2 regions of the Marvinbryantia sp. genome follow, and region 2 is predicted to be linked to the other one. Evidence: riboswitches for the same ligand, from Rfam matches in the RefSeq annotation. Region 2 holds a riboswitch; the other holds the start of a gene.
The links. A riboswitch is a leader RNA that binds a small molecule or an ion and turns the genes downstream of it on or off. The one in region 2 is predicted to bind cobalamin.

Region 1 (7,664 bases), on a different contig from region 2:
ACAGAACGGATTGTTTTGTCCTGGGATATTATGCATATCTCTGATGAAATGCTTGCGGCGATCGCCGGAATCTGACAGAAGGGAAAGCCTGTGATATAACAAAAATTATGGCAACAATGCGGGATACCCGCACAAAAATATATTATTAAAGGAGGAACTACAATGAAAAGAACAAAGGGAATGCTGGCTGCACTGGCGGCCGGATGCGTACTGACGATGGGGCTGACCGCTTATGCGAAGGAGGCGGAGACGCTGAAGGTGGCGTACATACCGAATTCTATGTCGAACGAGATGAACGCCTACGGCTATAAGATCATGGAGGAAAACCAGGGTGATTACAACATGGAAGTAACGGCGTTTGACGGCAAATACGATGCGCAGACAGAAACCTCCGCTATCACGAACTGTATCGGACAGGGCTTCGATGCGATCATTCTTTGTCCGAGCGATATCAATGCGGTGATCCCGGCGGTTATGCAGGCGAAAGAGAACGGCGTGATCGTAGCAATGTACTCTGCGGATCTCCCGGAGGAATACCGCGAATACCGCGATATCTTTGTGGGCGTGGATGACACGGAAGCAGGTGAAAAAGCAGCTCAGGCATTTATTGAGCAGTTCCCGGACGGCGCGAAGATTCTTGAGGTGGGCGGCACGGCAGGAACGGACGCACAGGTGCGCAGGCACGACGGCTTCAATGCGGCGCTGGAAGGTTCAAACATTGAAGTGCTGGATTATCAGGCGACGAGCAGCTGGTCCTCCAATGAGACGATGGCGATCACGGAGGATATGATCGTAAAGTACGGCGATGAGATCCAGGGTATCTTCTGCCACTGGGACGGCGGCGCAACAGGCTGCATCGAGGCATTGAAAAATGCGGGCATTGAGGGCACCTATGTGGTAGCGATCGACGGGAGCAGAAGCGGATTTGACCAGGTGAAAGCGGGTACACAGAATGTATGCATCAGCCAGAATGTAGTCAACATTTCGCTGAAAGCACTGGAAACGATCCGCAAAGCGGCAGACGGCGAGGAATATGAGGCAGAAAATTATGTGCCGCTTGATATCGTGACGGCGGAAAATGTGGATGAGCTGCCGTATCCGGAGTGGTAAAGAGGGAAACTGTACACCGCGGATTGCCTGCCGAAAAAGCAGGCAATCCATTTGCATATAGAGCAGGAGGACGACATTATGACAGAAAATCCTTCTTCGGAATTCATTCTATCCGTCCGGGAGGTAAGCAAAACATTCCCGGGCGTGAAAGCGCTGGATGACGTATCTCTGCAGATACGCCGCGGGGTTGTTCATGGGATCGTGGGAGAAAACGGAGCAGGCAAGTCGACGCTGATGAAAATCCTCTCCGGCGTTTATACAAAGGATTCCGGGAGCATCCAGTTTGACGGGCAAACAGTGGAGACGACGTCGCCGATGGAATCGCTGCGCATGGGACTGAGCATTATTTACCAGGAATTCAGTCTGGTAAATTCCATGACGGTAGGGGAAAACATTTTTCTTGGAAGATTTAAAGAGGCGGGCGGCATGAGGGGAACGCACCAGAAGGCGAAGGAGCTTCTGGAACGGATCGGTTCGTCCATCAGCACGCGGACACTTGTGTCGGAGCTGAGTACCTCGGAAAAGCAGATGGTGGAGATTGCCAAGGCGCTTTCCTTTCAGTCAAAGCTGATCATTATGGATGAGCCGTCCAGCAGTCTGACGGAGGAGGAGCTTGCGAGTCTGGGAGAGATCATCCGGCAGCTGCGCGGGCAGGGGATCTCGATCATTTACATCAGCCACAAGCTGGATGAAATCTTTGAATACTGCGATTATGTGACGGTCATGCGTGACGGCCATGTGATCGATACGCGTCCTGCCGGGGAGCTCAGCCGCCGGGACATGGTAAGTATGATGGTGGGCAGGACCATTGAGAATGAATACCCGGAACGGCCCCACTGTGTTGGCGGACCGCTGATGAGGGTGGAGCATTTAAATACGAGAAAGCTTAAAGATATTTCCTTTACGCTGAATAAAGGGGAGATCCTTGGTCTGGTCGGTCTTGTCGGCGCAGGAAGAACGGAGATCGTGCGGGCGATTTACGGGGCGGATAAGGCAAAGCAGAAGGAAATCCGGATCGACGGGGAGACTGTGAATATTACATGCCCGCAGGATGGAAAAAAGTACGGAATGGCGTTTGTGCCGGAGGACCGGAAGCAGCAGGGGCTGGTGCTGCCGTTTTCCGTGGAGGCGAATATTTCCATGGCGAATCTGCCGAAGGTGAAAAAGGGTGTTTTTCTGTCGAGAGGAAAGGAGCGTCAGATGGCGCAGCGGCAGATAGAGGAGCTGCTGATCAAGACCTCTTCTGCGCAGACGCCGGTTGTGGAGCTGTCCGGCGGAAACCAGCAGAAGTGCATTATCGGGCGCTGGCTGGAGACGAGTCCGCGCATCCTCATCCTGGACGAGCCGACGCGGGGGATTGACGTGGGTGCAAAATACGAGATCTATATGCTGATGAAAAAGACGGTGGAGGCAGGAAGCTCGATCATCCTGATCTCATCGGAGCTGCCGGAGGTGCTGAATATGAGCAACCGCGTGCTGACGATCGCGAATGGGCGCATTACCGGGGAATTTGACCCGGAGCAGACCTCGGCGCAGGAAATCATGAATATGGCGATCGGCTGAGAGAGGAGGAAAGGCTGTGAATACAAAAACACGCGCGAATTCGTTTTTGCAGGAAAATCTGGTCCTGGTGACGATCGTGATCCTGGCGGCAGTGACGGCTCTGATGGAACCGAAATTTCTCACCGTGGCGAACCTTGGAAATCTTTTGAACCAGTTTGGACCGCTGAGCTTTGTGGCGCTTGGGATGACGATCGCTATCATCGGCGGTTATATTGATCTTTCGGTGGCGGGAATCGTATCTCTTTCCGCGGTGTTTACAATTTCCATGATCGACGTGCTTGGACAGACGGGCGCGCTGCTTGCAGGCTTGCTTGCGGGTGCGCTGATGGGGCTTATAAATGCGCTTGCGGTAATAAGCTGCGGGGCGCTGACGCAGGCGAAGGCTCTGTTTATGAGCTACGCGCTCAGCGCGGTGTACAGCGCTGCGGCACTTCTGTACACGGGCGGAGCAACGCAGCATATGTCTCACCTGAATTCTTCGGTGACGCTGCTGCGTGGCATTGGTTCCGGCAAGGTCGGTTTTATTCCGGTATCCTTCCTGCTGTTTTTTGCGCTGATGTTTGCGCTGCATCTTTTTCTGAACCGGACACAGACCGGGCGGGAGATCCAGCTTACGGGAGCCAATATTACAGCGGCGGATATGGTTGGCATTCCGGTGAAGCGGCGGGTAGCGCTTGTCTATGTGCTGTCCGGCGTGCTGTCGGCATTTGGCGCGATCGTGCTGTTTTCGCGTACGACCACGGCATCGCCGCTGATGGGCGCAAACTATGAGACGAACGCGATCCTTGCAGTGGTAGTGGGCGGTACTTCGCTTTCGGGCGGCCGCGGCAGTGTGATCCGCACCATGCTCGGCGTTATGCTTGTGACACTGCTTTCCAACTGTCTGAATTTACTTGGCGTATCAACCTATATCCAGTCGGTGTGCGAGGGCATCATCCTGATTATTGCTATCTGGATAGACCGACGCAGAACAAAGTGAGGTGGGACGAATGCACGTATGGAGAAAAATCTGTAAAGTAATGGAAAAACAAAAGGCGCTGACGGCGATTCTTTTGATGCTGTTTTTGATGATTTTCTTTGACACCAGATTTTACACGACGTATAATCTTCTTGATATGCTGAATTCGGCGGCGATCCTGGAGATGCTTGCCTTTGGAGTGACGCTGGTGATCATCTGCGGCGGCGTAGATTTTTCAATTGGTTCGATGATGAGCCTTTCGGGAATTATCACGATTAAGCTGATGGATTATATGCCGCTGTGGGCGGCGATCCTGGCGGCGGTTGCCTGCGGGGCGCTGGTTGGTTTTGTCAATGGCTTTCTGGTCGTACGGCAGAAAACGGAGCCGTTTATCATCACGCTCGGCATGGGAATGCTGCTCAAAGGCATTGCCCAGCAGATTACCGACGCGCATCCGGTTCCGGCAAAAAATCTGTCGTTCATGAAAATTGCCAACGGAAAGCTGATCGCCGGGATACCGAATCTGATCATTATCATGCTGGTGATGCTGGTGCTCTTTTTCTGCATTCTGCGGTTTACTTCTTTTGGCAGAAACTGCTATGCGATCGGCGGCGATTATAACGTAGCCGCGCAATCCGGCATCAAGGCGGAAAAAATAAAGTGGATGACCTTTGTGATCTGCGGGGCGATGGCCGCTTTCTGCGGCGTACTGCTCTCCTCACGGCTGAACACCGGCTCGTCCATTTACGGAGACAGCACCGCGCTGTCTGTGAACTGCGGCTGTGTGGTAGGCGGCACTTCTTTTGCAGGCGGCGTCGGCGGGATCGGGCAGTCCTTTGTGGGCCTGCTTGCAATACAGCTTCTGGAGAACTGCATGAATATGCTCGGCATCAGCGCTTACATTCAGCAGGTGTGCAAGGGCATCATTATTTTGCTGATTCTCTGGGCGGATAATTATGCGCAGAAAAGAAAGGCGGAGGCAGTATGAAAAATGCGTGGTATCTTGCGATCGACGGCGGGGGAACGAAAACGGAGTATCGTCTGCTTGACGGACAATTCCGGGCGGCGGAGCGCTGCCTGGGCGGATGCGTGAATCATGATTTCCTGCCGGGCGGATGGGAGGATACGGCGCGTGAGCTGAGGAGCGCGATCGCTGACCTGCTTGGGCGAAGAGGGCTGCAGATCGGTGATATTACGGATACGGTGGCGGGGTTGTCCGGTGTTGACAGCCGCACAGATCAGATAAATATTGAGCGCTGCCTGCGGGATATCGGGCTTACGCGGTTCCTGGTGTGCAACGATGGTTTCCTGCCTGTAAAGGCGGAGTGCAATGGCTGGGGAATCGCCTATAACTGCGGGACAGGCGTATGCTGCTGCGGGATCAGTGAAGAGAGCAGGATGATAAAGAGCGCCGGACTGGATGAGTGGTCCGGGGATGCCGGAGGCGGCAGATGGATTGCCGTGCACCTTTTCCGGGCGGTGTATCAGCGCCTTTTCCTGCATGGGGAGAATACGTATCTGACGGCGGCGTATCAGCAGAAATTCGGATGCCGGAGCGAGGAGGACATTCTTGATTCGCTGACGCTTCTGAAGGATCCGACAGAGCATCCGGAGGCGGCAAGAGCAGCGGTGGAGCTGTTCTTTGCGGCGTTGGAACAAAAGGATGAGGACGCGCAGACTCTGGCAGAGGAAATGACGGACTGCACGGCAGAAAATATCAGCGTGGTCTGCCGCAAGCTTGGCTTTGCACAGGCGCAGATCCCGGTTGTACTTACCGGCTCTGTCCACACAAAGGCGGCGAACCGGACATATCTGGACTTACTGGAGAAAAGGGTCCAGAAGGCGATGGACGGGCGCGCGGAAATTTTTCCGGCATCAAAAGAGCCTGTTGCGGGCGCGCAAAAGTGGCTTGAGGAGCGGGCAGCCAATGCTTCGGGATCTGCTTGACACATCTGGCAGAAAATGTTATAGTTTTAACAAATAAATAAAAATCTTTATAAGGGTTCAGATGAGGATCTGATGAAAAGGGAAGCGGGGTGAAAATCCCCCACAGCAGCCACTACTGTAATTGCGGACAAGAAACGAAGGAACCACTGCCTTTGGCGGGAAGGTGTTTTGCGGATGAAGCAGAAGTCAGGAGACCTGCCTTTATAATATGCAGAAGTATTTCCGGGCAAGGGGAAAGAAAGCTGTTGCAACTGAAACGGCAGGAGACTTTTTCGATCTTGGAAAGGTCTCTTTTTTTATTCCCGCGAGGGTCAAATACGCCGCCCCCTGGGCGGAAAGAACAAGCAGGTCGTGCCCCGCAGCTTGCTGCAGGGTATTTGACTAAAATAAAAAAGCAAAGGAGAAAAAGTATGAAGCACATGAAAAAACTGGCAGCACTGCTTTGCTGCACATTTCTTTCGGCAGCAGTGTTTGCGGGAGTAAGCGCAGAAGAAGCAGAGAACAAGGAGACAATTACCCTTACGGACAATGCGGGCAGAGAGGTGGAACTGCCGTATCCGGTATCTACGTGCGTGGTGGCGAACCGCTACAACAGCGAACTGATCCGTGCGTGCGGAGCGATCGATCACATTATTTCAGTGGATAGCAATACGGCGCAGGACAGAGAATACTGGGGGATGTTTGACCCGGACAATGTTATCGGAAAGAGCCAGACCGAGCTGAACTATGAAAAGATTGCGGAGCTGGACCCGGATGTACTTATTCTGCCGGACAACGGTTCCTATGAAGAGGCAGAGGGACAGCTGGAGCCGTTTGGGATCAAGGTTTTTGTGATTTCGGGATACGATACGTCGGATTTTAAAAATCAGGTAGAGAACATTGGAAAAATGTTTGATGTCGAGGAATCGGCGCAGGAGTTCTACAATTACTTTAATGACAAGCTGGAGTACATCAACACGCAGCTGGAGGGGCAGGAGAAAAAGACGGTTTATTTTGAATCGACTACCGATTATAATACGACCCTGCCGGGAGATTTCTTCTACGATATGATTGCCTATGCCGGCGGAGAAAATATTTTTGCGACAGATTTTGAAAATATCTCCAAGAGTGACGTAGATCCGGAGGAAGTGATCGTGCGCGACCCGGATGTGATCATTAAGCTGATCACGCCGGAAAAGGCAAATGCAGGCACCGGTTTATACGAGCCGCCGACAAAAGAGGACTTTATTAACTGCTACGAGAATCTGATTTCCCGTGCGGGATGGGATGAGATCACCGCGGTGAAGAATGATGATATTTATTTTATGACACAGTTCAGCCACGGCGGCGCCTGCAAGCTGGTAGGAACGATGTATGTGGCAAAGATGCTCTATCCGGATCTGCTGCCGGATCTGGATCCGGACGAGGTATTCCGCGCATGGATGGAGGACTTCCAGGGGTTTGAAAACGTGGAGGGACACTTCTACAGCGCATCTGAGCTGAAGCAATGAGCGGAAAAGAAATTGCAAAGCGGTACGAGGTTTCTGCGCGCAGAAACTGGCTGCTGATCATTTTGTGTCTGATATTGACAGTCATTCTGGCTCTGGTATTTACGGCGATGGGCGCGGCGGATACCAGCGTGGCGGATGTGTGCAGAGCGGCGGCCGGCTGGCTGCGGGGTGAGGAACCGGGCAAGCAGGAAAAGGTGATCCTTTTCCTGCGGCTCCCAAGGGTTGTGATGGCGGTGCTCGCAGGCTTCGGACTTTCCGTATCCGGAGCGGCGATGCAGGGAGTGACGAGAAATTCTCTGGTCAGCCCCTTTACTATTGGTATTTCCAACGCGGCGGCATTTGGCGCATCGCTTTCTATCGTGTTTGGCATGGGGCTGTTTGCCGGTACAGAAGCCGGTATCGTGCTGAACGCATTTATATGGGCAATGGGATGTACGGTGCTGGTATACATGATCTCTCTCAAGGTCGGAATGGGACCGGAAGCGATCGTTCTGACGGGAATTGCGCTGAATTACCTGTTTAGCGCAGCTACCTCAACCATTGAATTTTTTGCCAGCGAACATAAGCTGGCGCAGGTAGTGCAGTGGGCGTTCGGG
Region 2 (7,664 bases):
CACACAGGAGGAAAAGGTATGACAGAATTCAGAAACGACGGCGACCGGGTAATTGATCCGGAGGAGCTGGCAAGAAACGAAAAGAAAAGAAAGAAGAACAAAAAGGCGAAAGGAGCGGCGAAGGTTGGCATTGCAGCAGCGGCTGCCGTGATACTGGTGGCGGTTTTCGCAGGCGATTCCTTTTATCAGATCGGTGAGGAGGAGCAGGCGGTCCTGGTGACGATGGGCAAGCCGAAGGCAGTGCCGGAGACCGGGCTGCATTTTAAGATTCCGCTGATCCAGTCAGTGCACAAGGTAAATACGACGATACAGGGCTTCCCGATCGGCTATGATATGGCGTCGAACAACAACGTCGAGGAAGAGAGTCTGATGATTACCTCGGACTACAACTTTATCAACGTGGACTTTTTCGTGGAGTATCGCATTACGGAGCCGGTGCAGTATCTGTACGCGGCGGGCGAGCCGGAGGTTATCCTGAAAAACATTGCCCAGAGTGCGATCCGTACCGTGGTCGGCAGCTACCAGGTGGACGACGTGCTGACAACGGGAAAGAGTGAGATCCAGGCGAAGATCAAGGATCTGATCACGCAGAAGCTGGAGGAGCAGGACATCGGCATTCAGCTCGTGAACATTTCCATGCAGGATTCCGAGCCGCCGACAGCGGAGGTCATCCAGGCATTTAAGGCAGTGGAGAACGCGAAGCAGGGCAAAGAAACGGCGCTCAACAATGCGAATAAGTACCGCAATGAGCAGCTTCCGGAGGCGGAGGCGCAGGCGGACCAGATCATCAAAGAAGCGGAGGCACAGAAGCAGACACGCATCAATGAGGCGGAAGCGCAGGTGGCGAGATTTAACGCCATGTACGAGGAATACCGCAAGAATCCGGTGGTTACAAAACAGCGTATGTTCTATGAGACGATGGAAGAGGTGCTGCCGGGCATGAAGGTCGTGATCGACAGCGGAAGCGGCGTGCAGAAGATCCTGCCGCTGGATTCCTTCACGGAGGAGACGGCGGATGAACAGACAGGCAGTGCACAGGCGCAGACAGAAGCTTCAGAGGAAGGAGGAAGATAATTATGAAGAAAATTGGCATTATTGCAGCGGCGGGCGCGGTGCTGGCAGTCGTTCTGCTCGGTTCATCCATCGTGGTGACAGAAAAAGATGAATACAAGCTGATCCGTCAGTTTGGAAAGGTTGTAAGCGTAGTGGATGAGGAGGGCATCAGCTTTAAGGTGCCGTTTGTGCAGGAGGCGTCGACGCTGCCGAAAAAAATCCTTCTTTACGATCTGACGCCGTCGGACGTTATCACGAAGGAAAAGAAAACAATGATCAGCGACAGCTACGTGCTCTGGCGCATCAGCGATCCTCTGAAATTTGCACAGTCGCTGAATTCTTCTATGACGAACGCCGAGAACCGTATCAACACGGCGGTGTACAATGCAACGAAAAACACCATCGGCAGCCTGTCCCAGGACGAAGTCATCAGCGGGCGCGGCGGCAGGCTCTCCGAGGCGGTGATGGCGAGCGTCGGCGATAATCTGGCGCAGTACGGCATTGAGCTGCTGGAGTTCGATATGAAGCAGCTTGACCTGCCGGACGACAACAAGTCGTCGGTGTACGAGCGTATGATCTCCGAGCGCAACAACATTGCGGCGACCTACACGGCGGAGGGAAATTCCGAGGCGAAGGTCATCCGCAACACGACGGACAAGGAGGTTGCAATCCAGATTTCCGATGCGAAGCGGCAGGGCGAGATCCTGGTCGCGGAGGGCGAGGCGGAGTACATGAGGATTCTGGCGGACGCCTACTCGGATGAGGACAAGACCGATTTCTATTCCTATGTGAGAAGTCTCGATGCACTGAAAGCCTCCATGACCGGGGAAAACAAAACGATTGTGCTGCCGGAGGATTCACCGATCGCGCAGGCGTTTACCGGAGAATAAATGAAAAAACATGAAAATCTTTTGCATTTTTCTGGACAAGTGAAAGATATTGGTCTATAATGTATGACGTAAAATTAAATAACATTTGCTGGTTTGAAGCCAGCCGTTGCAAGTTCCGCAAGGATTAATAGAGAAACCGGTGAAAGTCCGGTACGATCCCGTCACTGTGATAGCGAGTCTGAGAGCATTTATGTCACTGGATTTTGATAAAGAAGATCTGGGAAGGCGCTTTTGGGCGATGAACTTAAGTCAGGAGAACTGCTTGCGATTGTTTTTCGTTTGATTCTTACGGTCGATAAGAAGCAGCAAGTATTTTGTATGTGAAATTGTGCCCGTATCAGTCTGTGATACGGGCTTCTTATTTTTGTGATTTTTCATGAAAAATGGGCGGGAGGCGCAGGGCGCGTTCCGTTTGCATACAGAAAGCTACATAGTTACATGTTACGATGCCGCAGGGAGAAAGAACGATCCTGCGGCTGTTTTGTTTTAAACCGGAAGATGTAGGAAGGAGAAAAAATGTCAAAGAAACAAATTGGAAAAAGGCTTCTGCAGATTCTGGTAGTTCTGATCGGCGTCAGTTTTTTCACCTTTGCGCTCACCTATCTTTCCCCTGGCGACCCGGCGGAGATCATGCTGACAGAATGCGGAAATCTGCCGACACCGGAGCTTCTGGAGCAGACCAGGCATGAGCTGGGACTTGACCAGCCGTTTCTGGTGCAGTACGGAAACTGGCTGAAGGGTGTCCTGACAGGCGATATGGGAACCTCCTATGCCTTTAAGATCCCGGTGGCGGAGAAGCTGATGAAGTGCTTCTGGCCGACAATGAAGCTGTCGTTGTTTGCGCTTCTTCTGATGATTGTATTTTCGATTCCCTGCGGGATCCTGTCGGCAGTCTATCAGAACAAATGGCCGGACTATCTGATACGCGGCATCACCTTTATGGGCGTATCCATCCCGAGCTTCTGGATCGGGCTTGTGCTTCTGAGCATTTTCGGCGTGCAGCTCCGCTGGGTGAATGTGGCGGGCGGCACGACAGACTTTAAGGCGATGATCCTGCCGGCGGTCACGCTGGCGATGTCCATGTCCTCCAAGTATACCCGGCAGGTGCGCAACGCAGTTCTGGAGGAGCTGCGGCAGGACTATGTGACAGGCGCAAGAATGAGAGGAATGAAAGAAAGTGTAATTCTCTGGAAGCATGTGCTGCCAAATGCAATGCTGCCCATCGTTACCCTGCTGGGGCTTTCGCTGGGGTCTCTGCTTGGAGGTACGGCGGTCGTGGAGATTATCTACAACTGGCCGGGTATGGGAAGCATGGCGATCAAAGCGATTTCCTGCCGCGATTATCCGATGGTACAGGGGTACGTGCTGGTAATTGCAATACTGTATATGGTGATTAACATTTTGGTTGATCTGTCCTATACCTGGCTCGACCCAAGAATCAAGGAGGTCAACTGACATGAAAAAGAAGAACTTTTTTCTGGAGCATAAACAGTTTACCATTTTCTTTATTCTGGCGCTGGCAATCGCGGGCGTGGCGATTTTCGCTCCCTGGATCGCGCCGAAGGACCCGCTGGAAGCTGTTATGACGGATTCTCTGAAGGCTCCCTGCAAGGAATATCCGCTGGGCGCCGATAAGCTGGGAAGAGATCTGCTCTCCAGGGTAATCTACGGCACCAGAACCTCTCTGGTATACACGCTGATTCTGGTGGCGACGATTTTTGTTACGGGAACGGTGCTGGGTATTATCGCGGGCTATTTCGGCGGCTGGATCGACCAGATCATCATGCGCGTTGCCGATATGATGATTTCCTTTCCGGGAATGATCCTCGCAATCGCGATTGCCGGAATGCTGGGTGCGAGCCTCCGAAACGGCGTTATCGCCATTACGGCGGTGAGCTGGCCCAAATATGCCCGTCTGGCGCGCAGTATGGTTTTAAAGCTGAAACGGAATCTGTACGTGGAGGCTGCTGTGGTAAACGGTACCAGTACGGCAAAAATTTTGTGGAGGCACATCCTTCCCAACATGCTGACGACCATGACGGTGACAGCGGCGGCGGATATGGGAACGATGATGCTGGAGCTGGCATCGCTCTCCTTCCTCGGTTTTGGCGCGGTGGCGCCCACGCCGGAATGGGGACTGATGCTGAACGAAGGAAGAACCTATATGGCGAAAGCTCCGTGGCTGATGATCGCGCCCGGTATCGCTATTGTAATTGTAGTAGTTGTATTTAATATGCTCGGCGACAGCATCCGTGACATTCTGGACCCGAGACAGGAAAATTAGAGGAGGAAGAACAAATGAAGGTAAGAAAGATGAAAAAATTAGCGGCGGCAGTGGCAGTTGCCGCAGCCGTAATGGCGGCAGGGACGGCGGCTTCCGCGGCGGGAACCATGACGATCGGCGTGACCAGCTTTGCAGATACGCTGGAGCCGACGGAGCAGTACTTCAGCTGGGTAATTTCCCGTTACGGCGTCGGACAGGGTCTGACAAAATTTGATGCGGAGGGCAACATGGTTCCGTGTCTGGCGACAGAGTGGAGCAACAGCGAGGACGGAAAAACATGGACCTTCACCATCCGTGAAGGCGTAAAATTCTCCAACGGCAACGATATGACGCCGGAGCTGGTGAAGGCTTCCCTGGAGAGGACCTTTGAAATGTCCAACCGTGTGCCGGAATTCTTCGATGTGGCAAGCGTTGAGGTGGATGGACAGAACCTGATTTTCAATCTGAACAGAGCAAACGCAAACATGGCAGGCTGCCTTGCGGACCCGCTGTTCCTGATCATGGACACCAGCATTGACAATTCCAATATTGCCATGTCCGGTCCTGTCTGCACTGGTCCTTATGCTTTCCAGTCCTTCGACCCGGCGGGTGATACGGTTGTGGTGCGCAACGAGTATTACTGGGAAGGCGAGGTTCCGAACGACAGCGTGACGCTGCGCATCATCGGCGACCAGACGACCCGTTCGATGGCGCTTCAGTCCGGCGAGATCGACGTGGCATATAATCTGAAGACAGAAAACGTATTCGAATTTGACGGCAACGATGCCTACACCATCCAGTCTTTGGAATCCCTGCGCTCCACCTATGCATTTATGAACCAGAACGGTGCACTGGGCGATCTGGCACTCCGTCAGGCGCTGCTGCGCGGTCTTGACAAGGAAACCTACACAAGCGTACTTCTGGAGGGTGGCGCTACCCCGGCAAAGGCTCCGGTTCCGCCGACACTGGATTACGGTTATGACGAACTGAACGACGCCAATGCTTATGACCCGGAGGGCGCAAAGCAGCTTCTGGCGGACGCCGGTTACGTGGACAGCAATGGGGACGGCTATGTGGAGACGCCGGAGGGCGAGCCGCTGGAGCTGACCTTCGTATACTATGACAGCCGTGCGGAGCTGGGCGTTTACGCGCAGGCGGCACAGGCGAGCCTGAAGGAAATCGGTATCAATATCAAGCTTGATTGTGTATCTTATGAAACGATGCTTGACCGCCGCGATTCCGGACAGTATGATCTTCTGATCTGGAACGTGCTGGTTGCAAATACCGGTGACCCGGAGAACTATCTGCGTGAGAACTGGTACAGCAGCTCTGCAAACAATACGGCGGGCTATGCGAACGCGGACGTTGACGCATGGCTGGATGAGCTGGCGGCGACAATGGATGCCGATGCCAGAAGGGAACTGATCGTGAAGATACAGCAGGCGATTATGGACGACGCGGCAACCGTATTCTTCGGATATGAGAATACCTTCCTGATTTCCAAATCTTCTGTGGAAGGACTGGTTATGTATCCGATGGATTACTACTGGGTAACGGCGGATATGAAAATGGCGGAATAAACGCGGCGCGCATCAAAGGAGCGGAAACTATGCTGGAAATTAAGGATTTGGCAGTTCAGTATGGGAAACAGCCGCCCACCATCGAGCATTTCAACCTTTCCATGAAGAAAGGGGAGATCATCAGCGTGGTGGGAGAGAGCGGAAGCGGAAAAACGACGGTTATCCGTGCGGTCCTCGGCGCACTTGCCGGGGGCGGCCGGGTGACGCAGGGCGATATTACGTTTCACGGGGAATCCCTTCTGAAGTATTCGAGAGAGGAATGGCGGAAGCTGCGCGGCACAAAGATGTCCATGATCTTCCAGGACTGCGGTGGGACATTGAATCCCATCCGCAAAATTGGCAGTCAGTATGTGGAATATATCTGTGCGCACAGCGATCAGTCGAAAAAAGAGGCGTGGAAGCTTGGAACCTCCATGCTGGAGAAAATGCGCCTGCCGGAGGCGGAAAACATTATGAACAGTTATCCGCACCAGCTTTCGGGCGGTATGCGGCAGCGCGTCGGCATCGCTATGGCAATGACCTTTGATCCGGAGCTGCTGCTGGCGGATGAGCCGACCAGCGCGCTGGACGTGACGACGCAGGCACAGATCGTGCGGCAGATGATGGAGCTGCGGGAGAAATCGCAGACGGGCATTATCATTGTTACCCACAACCTGGGTGTGGCGGCATATATGGCGGATAAGCTGATCGTTATGCAGTACGGCAAGGTGGTGGACGCGGGCACGCGCGATGAGGTGATGAATCACCCGACAAATGATTATACGAAGAGGCTGCTGGCGGCAGTACCGGAAATGGAGGGAGAACGGTTTGTTTCATGAAGCAGATGTTGTGATGAAAGCAGAGCACATTGTAAAACAGTTTCCCGCCTCCCACGGCCGGACACTGACGGCGTGCAATGATGTGAATTTAACAGTGTATAAGGGAAAAACGCTCGGCATCGTGGGAGAGAGCGGCTGCGGAAAGTCCACCTTCGTGCGGATGGTGCTGTCGCTGGATGACCCGACGCAGGGAAAGATCCTCTATCATGACCGGGACATGGCAGCGATGACGAAGAAGGAGCGCTGGGAAAACCGGCAGAATATCCAGATGGTATTCCAGGACCCGCTGGCGTCCTTTAATCCCAAGATGAAGATTATTGATATTCTGACGGAGCCGCTGATGAATTTCGGAAAGCTGAAGCGGAGCCAGAAGGAGGAAAAGGCGCGCGAACTTCTGGAAATGGTGGAGCTGCCGGCGGACTTTATGCACCGCTATCCGCACAATATGAGCGGCGGACAGCGGCAGAGAGTCAGCATTGCACGCGCACTGTCGCTGGAGCCGGAGATTCTGGTGTGCGACGAGGCGACGTCGGCGCTGGACGTTTCCATCCAGAAAACGATTATTGAGCTGCTGGTGCGTCTGCAGAAAGAAAAAAATGTCAGCATGATTTTTATCTGTCATGACCTGGCGCTGATTCAGTCGTTTGCGCATCAGATTGCCGTGATGTACCTGGGACATATTGTGGAGGTGATTCCGGGCGAGGATGTAGCGACGAAGACGGTGCATCCGTACACGCAGGCGCTGCTGGGCGCGCAGTTTTCCATCCACATGGACCCGAATAAAAAGATTGAGAGTATTGAGAGCGAGGCGCCAAGCCCGCTGGACATTCCGAAGGGCTGTCCTTTTGCAGACCGCTGCGAACACTGCATGGAAAAATGCCGGTCGCAGAAGCCGGTGCTGCAGGAAATTGCGCCGGGGCATGAGGCGGCGTGCCATTATGTGGCACAGCAGCAGGCGCACGCGGATGAGAAATAATGGGGACTTTTGCCCCCGACATCATATTATAGATAGAAGGGCAGACGATATGAGAAAAAGAAGGTTTGCGGTATTTGGGATCAT

Region 1: linked by a shared signal. The riboswitch ahead of ACLU9Q_RS06635 (ABC transporter substrate-binding protein) and the one ahead of nikB (nickel ABC transporter permease) in region 2 are both predicted to bind cobalamin.

What each region holds. Positions count from the first base shown of each region.
Region 1 covers NZ_JBKXTT010000004.1:272,727-280,390, forward strand. The annotation lists gene ACLU9Q_RS06605 (hypothetical protein) at 1-75, shown strand, start outside; gene ACLU9Q_RS06610 (sugar ABC transporter substrate-binding protein) at 163-1,110, shown strand; gene ACLU9Q_RS06615 (sugar ABC transporter ATP-binding protein) at 1,189-2,673, shown strand; gene ACLU9Q_RS06620 (ABC transporter permease) at 2,690-3,652, shown strand; gene ACLU9Q_RS06625 (ABC transporter permease) at 3,663-4,619, shown strand; gene ACLU9Q_RS06630 (N-acetylglucosamine kinase) at 4,616-5,578, shown strand; cobalamin riboswitch at 5,615-5,796, shown strand; gene ACLU9Q_RS06635 (ABC transporter substrate-binding protein) at 5,989-7,068, shown strand; gene ACLU9Q_RS06640 (FecCD family ABC transporter permease) at 7,065-7,664, shown strand, end outside.
Region 2 covers NZ_JBKXTT010000001.1:344,963-352,626, reverse strand. The annotation lists gene hflK (FtsH protease activity modulator HflK) at 19-1,074, shown strand; gene hflC (protease modulator HflC) at 1,077-1,943, shown strand; cobalamin riboswitch at 2,037-2,224, shown strand; gene nikB (nickel ABC transporter permease) at 2,460-3,398, shown strand; gene nikC (nickel transporter permease) at 3,400-4,227, shown strand; gene ACLU9Q_RS01490 (ABC transporter substrate-binding protein) at 4,242-5,786, shown strand; gene ACLU9Q_RS01485 (ABC transporter ATP-binding protein) at 5,816-6,604, shown strand; gene ACLU9Q_RS01480 (ABC transporter ATP-binding protein) at 6,594-7,580, shown strand; gene ACLU9Q_RS01475 (hypothetical protein) at 7,630-7,664, shown strand, end outside.